2 regions of the Tenggerimyces flavus genome follow, and region 2 is predicted to be linked to the other one. Evidence: predicted binding sites of a transcription regulator. Region 2 holds the regulator's gene; the other holds the start of a gene.
The links. The regulator LexA, encoded in region 2, represses DNA repair genes until DNA is damaged. The targets are predictions, from matches to a motif close to TCGAACANNTGTTCGA.

Region 1 (4,672 bases), 240 kb from region 2:
ACGAGCTCGCTCGCGGAGACCGGAGTCCGTTCGACCTTGTCGACGACGTCGAGCATCTGCTCGATCTGGCGGATGCCCTCGGCGACGGTCTTCCGCGTCCCGCCGAGCTCCTGGATCGTCATCGGCACGGTCAGCTTGTGGTCGGGGATGTTCCAGTCGGCGACGAGGGTCGAGACCTGGTTCACCTCGCAGCCGAGGCCGAGGACGAGGAAGCCGGCGAAGTTGGGGTGATTGGCGTAGCCGGTGAGCGTACGTCGCAGCACCTCGAAGCCCTCGCTCCCCTCGCCCGCCATGCCACAGCCTGTGTCGTGGGTGAGCGCGACGACGCCGTCGACGTTCTCGAAGTCCTCCAGGCCGCTCCACTTGAACCGTTCGGCGATGAGCTTCGCGGCGGTGGCACTGCAGTTGACCGTGGTGAGGATGCCGAGATAGTTGCGCGTCGCCACGCGGCCGTCCTCGCGGACGATGCCCTGGAACGTGGCGCGCTCGGGCTCGGGGATGTACACGGTCGGCCGGACGTCGACGCCGAACTCGTACTCGCGCTCGAACATGTGGAACGCGGTGTTGTGCGTGTGCACGTGCCGCCCGGGCGTGATCGGCGTGCTTGCGAAGCCGATCACCTGACCGTACTTGCGCACCGGCTCGCCCTCGGCGATGTCGTGCGTCGACAGCTTGTGCCCGCGCGGAACGGGATCCCGCACCATGAGCTCGCCGGAACCGGTCGCGTACGTCCCGGGCTCGATGTCGCGCATCGCGATGACCACGTTGTCGTCGGCGTGCAGCCGGAGGATTGACTCGGAGAGCTGCGGGTGTGTCATGCGGGTGCGCCGTCCTTCCGGGGCCTGCCGGAGCGAAACATCTGATGTTTCGTCGCTCGATCGTACCCCGCCGCTCCGGGGGTGTTCCACCATCGGCGGAAGACCCTCGCCTACTCTGTGGGCGATGACCGACCAGAAGACGACCCGATCGGCTGCCGCTTCAGGTGCGGCGCCGGCGAGCCGGCTCGCGGCCGTTCGCCGATCTGGACTGGCGGAACAGGTTGCCGAGCAGCTCCTCGAGGACGTGGTGGCCGGCGTCTATCCGCCGGAGAGCCGCCTTCCTCCGGAGCCGGTTCTGGCCGAACGCGCCGGCGTCAGTCGACTGACGTTGCGCGAGGCGATCAAGGAACTGCGGCAGCGCGGGGTCGTCCGCGTGCAGCAGGGGCGCGGAACGTTCGTCAACCCGCCGGAGACGTGGGCGCAGTTCGACTCGACGTTGTTGAACGCGCGCGCCGCGACCGAGCAGGGGTACGAGCTCGCACACGAGCTGACCGAGCTGCGCCGGATCGTGGAGCGCGGCATCGCCGACCTGGCGGCGATCCGTCGGTCGGACGAGGACCTGGGACGGATGGAGGACGCGGTCTCGCGGATGAAGGCCGCGTGGGCCTCGCGCGATCTGGACGAGTTCTCCTCCGCGGACGTGGACTTTCACGACGCGCTACTGCGAGCCGCGGGCAACACGTTCGCGATGACGCTCTTCCACTCGGTCGATCCGGCGTTGCGTCGCGTACGCCGGCGTACGGTCGAGGACTCGGCGGAGCTGTCCGAGCGCGCCATCGACTACCACACGAAGATCATGAACGCGGTGCGCCGCAAGTCGCGCAAGTCGGCCGCGCAGCTGATGGACGATCACCTGCGGGAGACCGAGGAGTTCACCGCGCAGCTCGCCGCCGGCGCCAACCCGGCTGGCTGAGCCGTCCCGATTCTGCCCCCGCGCGGATCAAGGTCACCGGCGTGTCGCACTACCCCTTCGATCGAACACCTGTTCTACGATGTCCGCTCGTGGACACGAACCCGAAGGGAACGAGATGACGGCTGAGGCCATCGAGGAAACAGCTGCGCCCGCTGAATCCGCCGAGCCCACGGAGCCCGCCGAGGCCGCGGAGCCCACCGAGGGGCAGGCCGACAAGCCCAAGCGTGGGCGGCCGAAGAACACCGCGAAGAAGACCCGGACCGTCGAGCTCATCCTCACCGTGACCGGCACGTTGGACGGCAGCTGGCAGGCCGACCTCGTACACGGCACGACCCGCGTCGTCAGCGGCCTGTCGATCCCCGCGGCCGCCGTGTCGCGGGCCGCGCAGGAGCTCCACCCGGACGTCGCCAAGGCAATCGACACCGTGATCAGCGACGCGCGCGAGCAGCACGAAGCGCGCCTGGCTGAGCTCGAGGCCGAGGTGGCCAAGGTGAAGCAAGCCCTGGCCGACCTCGGCGAGACGCCGGAGTAGTAGACGCCTCAGACTCGGGCTGGTCGGCGCTGTCGGTGGGCGACGGTGACGACCAGTCCGGAGGCCAGCAGGACCGCGCCGGCCACGAGATAGACCGTTCCGACGCTCGCGCCAGTAGGGCCGACGAACGCCAGACCGAGCACCGCGACGCCCACTGCCTGGCCGAGCTGGCGGAACGTCGCCATCACGCCGGACGCCAGTCCGGCCCGTTCCGCGGGCACCGCGTCGAACAGAGCCGAGCTCACCGCCGGACCACTGATTCCGATGCCGACTCCCATGAGCATCAGGCCGGGGATGAGTCCCGGCCAGCCGTCATGCACGAGCACCCTGACCATCCCGCACCCGATCGCAGCCACGACCAGCGCGGTCGTGATCAGCGGCACCTTGGGGAGCTGGTGCAATCGACGGCCGACGACCATCGAGGTCACGAACGCGACCGCGGCCATCGGCACCAGCACCAGCCCGGCGCCGACCGGGCTCAGCCCGAGTCCGGACTGCAGCCACACCGACGCGTACAACGGGGCGGCGAACAGCAGGCTCGGCGCGGCCACCGCGACCAGCAGGCCGAGGAACGCGGGCCGCCGCAGCAGCGTGGCCACACCACGGAGGTCGAGCCCTGCTCTGCCTGCGGGCGCGTCGGCCTCGAAGCAGCGGACCGCGAGCCAGCCGGTGACGAGGCAGAGCGGAACGTTCACCAGGAAGATCGCCCGCCAGCCGAGGAACTGGGTGAGCAGTCCCCCGGCGAGCAGGCCGAGCGCGGCGGCCATGCCGAGCACGGCGGTGAGCGTGCCGAGCGCCGTACCGCGGTCGCGGCCCTCGTACCGCGACGCGAGCAACGCCATCCCGGTCGCGAACACCGCGGCCGCACCGACGCCCTGGACACCACGCATCGCGATCAGCATCCCGGCCGACGTCGCCAGCCCGCTGCCGAGCGAGCCAGCGGCGAAGATCGTGAGCGCGACGAGGTAGACGCGGCGCCGGCCGACCAGGTCGGCGAGCGAGCCGGCGACGAGCGTGAGCGCGGCGAGGACGAGCGTGTAGAGGTTCAGCACCCACTGCATCGCGGGCAGCGAGGCGGTCAGGTCGCGGGCGATGTCCGGGATCGCCACGGTGACGACCGTGGTGTCGAGGATGAGCATGAACGAGCCGAGGCAGATCGCCAGCAACGGCAGCCACTTGCGCATCGAAGGGTTCCTTCCCACAGAGGTTCTCGCTGAGAAGGGTGCGGTGGGGCGAGCGTGATCCGCCGACCTCGGCGAGAGATGCGGCGGTATCCGTCACCGAGCTACGCTGAACTGGTGGAATCCATCGACGACACCGACCGCGGGCTGGTCCACGCGCTGCAGCTCGACGGCCGCGCCCCGTTCAGCGCTATCGCCGCCGCACTGAACGTCTCCGAACACACGGTCGCCCGGCGCTACCGGCGGCTGCGCGAGGCCGGACTCCTCCGCGTCGTCAGCGCGGTGAACGGGATGCGACTCGGCTACACGTCGTGGACCGTACGGATCCGCTGCACCCCCGACGCAGCGGTCCCGATCGCCGCAGCGCTCACGCGGCGGGACGACACGTTCTGGGTGCACATCCTGTCCGGCGGCACCGAGCTGTCCTGCAACCTGCAGCCGCGCAGTGCCGAGGATCGCGACGCGCTGCTGCTGACGAAGCTGCCGCGGACCACGCGGGTGCTCGGCATCACCGCGCACGCCGTGCTCGGCTCGTACGCCGACCCGATGGGCTGGCCCGGGCTCGCGTTCCTGCCGGAGTCCGCGGCGAAGCGGCTCCGGCCGGCACCGCCGGCGCCGTCCTCGGACATCGTCGAGCTCGCCGACGGGGACCGGGCGCTGCTCGACCGGTTGGCGGTCGACGGCCGTTCGTCGTACCCCGAGCTCGCGGCGGCGTCGGGCTGGTCGGAGTCGACCGTACGGCGCCGGCTGGAGCAGCTCCGGCGCGAGGGCGTGCTGAGGTACGACGTGGACATCGCCCCGGCGACGCTGGGCTTCACCGCCGAGGCTCGGCTGTGGATGTCGGTCCGGCCGTCAGCGCTCGCCGACACCGCGCGGGCGCTGGCCGAGCATCCCGAGATCTCGTTCGCCGCGATCACCACCGGACCGACCAACCTGATGACGACCGTGACCTGCCGGAGCTCCGACGAGCTCGCCCGCTACCTGACCGAGCGAGTCGCGTCGCTCGACGCGATCGCGACGCTGGAGTCGGCCCCGGTGATGCGGACGCTCAAGCGCAACGGCGCCGTCTCGAGTGATCCGAGCGGGAAGGCACTCCGTAGGTGAAGCGTGTCGTGGTCGCCTTACCCGCCCAGTGGCCGCTCTACCTGGCGTCCACCCCACGTAAAGGGGCCAATGACCATGTAAACATGATCATTGGCCCAGGGCGGGGCCGGACCGGGCGAACCAC
Region 2 (4,672 bases):
AAGGGCGTCGTGGCGGTGCTGGATCCGCGCCTGGTGACTGCCCGGTACGGCAACTTCCTCAAGGGTTCGTTACCGCCGATGTGGTTCACCCACGACCGCGAGATCGCGCTCGGTGCGTTGCGTCGGTTGCGCGACACCGCGGCGTCCGAGGCGAGCTGACCTGGCTAAACCGGTCGCAAGAGCGTCGGCGGCCGCGTTGCTTCGTCGATGCCCCACGTCGACGAGGCGACGCGTCAAGCCGCCGACCGGTGCGGACCCATAGATACGGGTCGCCCAGGTACACCTGCCGGGGTCGGGCGGGTACCTGGGCGACCATTTTCCTTGAGGGCTCGCGGTTAAGCGGTCACTCCGGGAGCGGGACGGGCAGGTCCGGTACGGAACCACCCAGGCCCAGGCCAGACAGAAGATCCATCACGACACTCAGCACCTGGTCGATCAGATCGGTCAGGAAGCTGGTGTCCAGGCCGCCGGGCAGCCCCGCGGCGTCTTCTTCGCTCGCCGGCAGCGGTACCGGAAGGTCCGGCAGGCCGAGGCCGAGCGATTCGAGCAGGCCCTTGACCAGGTCCAGGATCTGCTTCAGCAGGCCGGTCAGGACGCTGGTGTCGGGCAGCCCCGGCACCCCGGGAAGCCCTTCGGCTTCGGCGTCGCTGGCTTGGGCCGGCAGCGGTACCGGAAGGTCCGGCAGGCTGAGGCCGAGTGAGGCGAGCAGGCCCTTGACCAGGTCCAGGATCTGCTGCAACAGACCGGTCAACAGGCTGGTGTCGGGAAGCCCCGGCACCGGCAGGTCGGCTTCGGCGTTGCTGTCGGCAGCGGGTGCCCCGAAGCGCATCATCGCGGTGCGCTTGCGGTCGATCCGGTCGCTCTCGTCGACGGCCCGGTCGGACAGTCTGTTCAGCTTCTTGAGCTGCGCCGGGTCGAGGTTCGATGTGTCGACCTTCGCGAGCTTCTCACGCAGCTCGCCCTTGTCCAGGTTCAACATCCGCTCGAGGCGGTCGATCCGCTCGATGCTCCTGCTGTCGCGGTCGGAATCTCCGGCCGTGATTGCCGCCGAGGCCGGAATGGCCGCGGCGACAGGCATCGCGATTCCGAGAATGACGGCCGCGATCCGGGTATGGATTTTCGCCATGGTGCTAAGACACCTCCACGCTTGGAAGATCTGCCAGACCACGGGCCCCTCCCATTCCCTGGACCCGGTGATCGCGCGAAGCGATCTCCTTTCCTTCCGAGCAGAGCAGCCCATGGAGGAGGCTGCTCCACTGCGCCCCGTAGTGAAGCCCTAAAACCACACATTCGATCCGAATGGTCTTACTCACTCAGATCGGACGTAATACACATAGTTCGCAGCTATCTACGAATTGTCAAGATCTCGTCGCTCTCTGTATTGAGGCTTAGGCGCACAAACAACAACCGCGCCACGGAAACTCCGGGGCGCGGTTGCTGTCGGGGAATCCGAGTGGCTCAGACGCGGCGGAGGACCGCCACGACCTTGCCGAGGATCACCGCGTCGTCGCCGTTGATCGGCTCGTACGCGGGGTTGTGCGGCAGCAGCCAGACGTGGCCGTCGCGCCGGCGGAACGTCTTCACGGTCGCTTCGCCGTCGAGCATCGCCGCCACGATCTCGCCCTGTTCGGCGTTCTGCTGTTGCCGAACGACCACCCAGTCGTCGTCGCAGATCGCCACGTCCACCATCGAGTCGCCGCGCACCTTGAGCATGAACAGCTCGCCGTCGCCGACCAGGTCCCGCGGCAGCGGCATGACCTCCTCGATCGCCTGCTCGGCGAGGATCGGGCCACCGGCGGCGATCCGGCCGACCACCGGCACGTACGTCGGGGTCGGGCGCAGCTCGCCGAGGCCGGTCTCGTCGTACGTCGCGTCGCTGGCCGCGCCGACCGAACGGCGGGGCTGGTCGTGCGGAGCGAGCACTTCGAGCGCGCGCGGCCTGTTCGGGTCGCGGCGCAGGAATCCCTTCTCCTGCAGGACCTTGAGCTGGTGGGCGACCGACGAGGACGAGGTCAGGCCGACCAGGTCGCCGATCTCCCGCATCGCCGGCGGATAGCCGCGCTTGTCGACGGACTCCCGGATGACCTCGAGGATGCGGCGCTGCCGCGGCGTGAGGCCGGAAGCGTCCGGCGGGCCGTCAGGAAGCTCTCGTACCGCGGCGGTCTGGCTGTCCTGGCCCGCGCGCTTCCCCTTCGGCATGGCGATCTCCTTCGGGCGAGTGGCCGGCGGTGAGGCCGGCTCGAGGCTGGGCGAGTGGGGCGTTGGTGGTCACGTTAGGCCCTGACTTGGACACTTTCAAACATCTGTTCGAACTGGCGTGTCGCGCGACACGCTCGAACAAATATTCGATCGCTCCTTGGGCTTGTCGGTGGGTTGGTGTACAACTTCGTACAGGCGTTCGATCGAACAATAGTTCGAGCAAGGAGGCGGTAGGAATGGGTGTCACCACGACGACGCGGCCGGCCCGCAGGCGCAATGTGCGGCCGACGGTGGTGCGGTTGCCAGCCCCGGAACGGGTACGTTCCTGCGCTCTCGCGCCGGAGGAGCGGACGCTCGACTTCTCCGAGCGCCCCGTCCAGCTGACCAGGCGCGGCCGGCTCGTGCTGGCTCTCGGCGTTGCGGTCGTCGCCGCGGTGCTGATCGCCCTCGCCGGCCTCGCGGCACTGAAGATCGCCCCCGCCGCCGACGCGTCCGTGCCGGAGCGGACCGCCACGGTGATGGTCGAGCCGGGCCAGACGCTCTGGCAGATCGCCAAGCGCGCCGCGCCCTCGGAGGACGTCCGCGCGACCGTCGACCAGATCATGCGGCTGAACGGGATCAAGGACGCCGGCGCCGTCGAAGCCGGCACCGAGTTGCGCGTCCCGCTGTCTCGCTAGACCGGCCGCTGAGTCGCCGAGGTTCGAACGCCTGCCTCCTCGGCCTCACCCACGGAATCGAATCGAGCTGGTCGACGAAGAACGGGCATGACGCTTCGAGGCCTCGTTCTGCCCGTGCTCCTGATCGGCGCCCTGCTCGCCCCGGCCGGCAGTGCCGCCGCGGCGCCACAGATCTTCCCGGAACGGTTCACGCTGACCGTTCGGCTCCTTGACCGCGCCGGCCAGCCCGCACCGGCAGCGACGGTGCCGTCCATCGACATCTTCAAGCTCGACGATCCCGATTTCATCTACCGAGGCGATCCAGGCCGGATCGTCCTCCGGCAGGGCCGGTACGCCGTCCATGCGACCATCCGCACCCCGCGCCCTGGGCTCGAGCCGTCGTACAGCTTCATCTCCCACCCCGACCTGCGCATCAATGGCGACACCACGCTCACCCTCGACGCGCGCCTCGGTAAGCCTGTCGGCCTGAGCTCGGACGACCCGGCCGCTCGCGGCGGCGCGTACAGCTTCCATCGCTACGCCCGCATCGCCGGCGAGACTGTCGGCACGTACGAAGAGTTCGACCCGCGGTACCACCCGACCTACGCCGCGACGGTCCCAGGCGCCGGTTCGCCCACGTTCGCCTACTCCCAGATCCGCCGCGCCGCAGAGCCCCAGCTCGAGCTCCACCTGCTCGGAGCGGATGGCTTCGAGGTCGCCGCGTACGGCTTCCTCAACTCACCCGTACCCCAGCTGCGTGGCACCTTCACCGCCGTCTACGCAGGGGGCGGCACCACTGCGGACCTGGCCCGCGTCGACGCGCGCGGCAAGCTCGTCGCGATCGAGCTCCCCAGCGGTACCACCTATGCCGAGGCGTTCCGCCGGACCGCGAACATCAAGGCCGCCGGGGCCAAACTCGCTTACGTCGTGGTGAGCCCGGCGAGCGGCGACTGGATCGCCGCCGCCGAGGCGGAGGAAGCTCCCGCGTTGCCGACTCTCGAAGGCAACACCGTGACCGGCCGGCGGTTCCTGGCACGGGTCAAGGCGGCCGAACGAACCGTGTCGGTCGTCCTCGATCGACGCCCGACCCGCCGGTACGAGCTCGCGTACGGCGGCGACACCGACCTGAGCAAGGCCCGGGTGCTGCGACCGCGCACCCGCGACCTGGCGGCCGTACGTACGACGTACCACGGTGACGCCGCCCACCCGTTGCGCGAGGTCTCCGCCGTGACCACGATCGCCGGCGGCGACGTGTTCCTCTTTACGTCCGAGCCCACCGTCGCGCCGACAACTCGCCTCGAGTACTTCACGCCTGGCACGTGGAGGCTGTCCGCCTGCGGGCCGGGCACGGGCTGCGCGTCCACCACCGAACGGCTGGTCCGCGGCCGGACGCACAGCGTCGCCTGGAACAAGGCGGTCGCGGGTCCCACGTTCCGCGGCGCCACGGAGGACCGCACGTACGGAAGACGACCGTGGGCCTGGCGCAAGGACGGCGCGCTCGACCTCGCGTTTCCGATGTTCGGCGACGCCGCCGGGCGTCCACGCGAGGCGCTCCCCGAGATCGGCGACGAGGGATCGATCGCGCTCTACCGCGACGGCGCTCTCGTCCAACGCGTGCCGAGGCCGTCGCGGGCGCGCATCCCTGTCCAGGCGGGGGAGTCGACCTACCGGCTGATCGCCGAGGCGATCCGGGAGACCGACTGGTGGCCGCTCTCGCGGACCGTCAAGGCGGACTGGACGTTCCGTTCGTCGGCAGCGAACGAAGGCGAGTCCCTTCCGCTGGTGACGGTTCGCTTCGACCCGAAGGTCGACGTCCT

Region 1: a site for LexA is predicted at 1,793-1,808, ahead of JOD67_RS19465 (DUF6319 family protein). Genes of this name have one in related genera too.

The regions. Positions count from the first base shown of each region.
Region 1 is NZ_JAFBCM010000001.1:4,167,376-4,172,047, reverse strand. Features, by position in the region: gene JOD67_RS19475 (UxaA family hydrolase) at 1-818, opposite strand, end outside; gene JOD67_RS19470 (FadR/GntR family transcriptional regulator) at 943-1,731, shown strand; gene JOD67_RS19465 (DUF6319 family protein) at 1,847-2,263, shown strand; gene JOD67_RS19460 (MFS transporter) at 2,272-3,447, opposite strand; gene JOD67_RS19455 (Lrp/AsnC family transcriptional regulator) at 3,562-4,548, shown strand.
Region 2 is NZ_JAFBCM010000001.1:3,932,067-3,936,738, forward strand. Features, by position in the region: gene JOD67_RS18365 (ATP-dependent DNA helicase) at 1-159, shown strand, start outside; gene JOD67_RS18370 (hypothetical protein) at 344-1,168, opposite strand; gene lexA (transcriptional repressor LexA) at 1,459-2,199, opposite strand; gene JOD67_RS18380 (LysM peptidoglycan-binding domain-containing protein) at 2,436-2,876, shown strand; gene JOD67_RS18385 (protease-associated domain-containing protein) at 2,964-4,672, shown strand, end outside.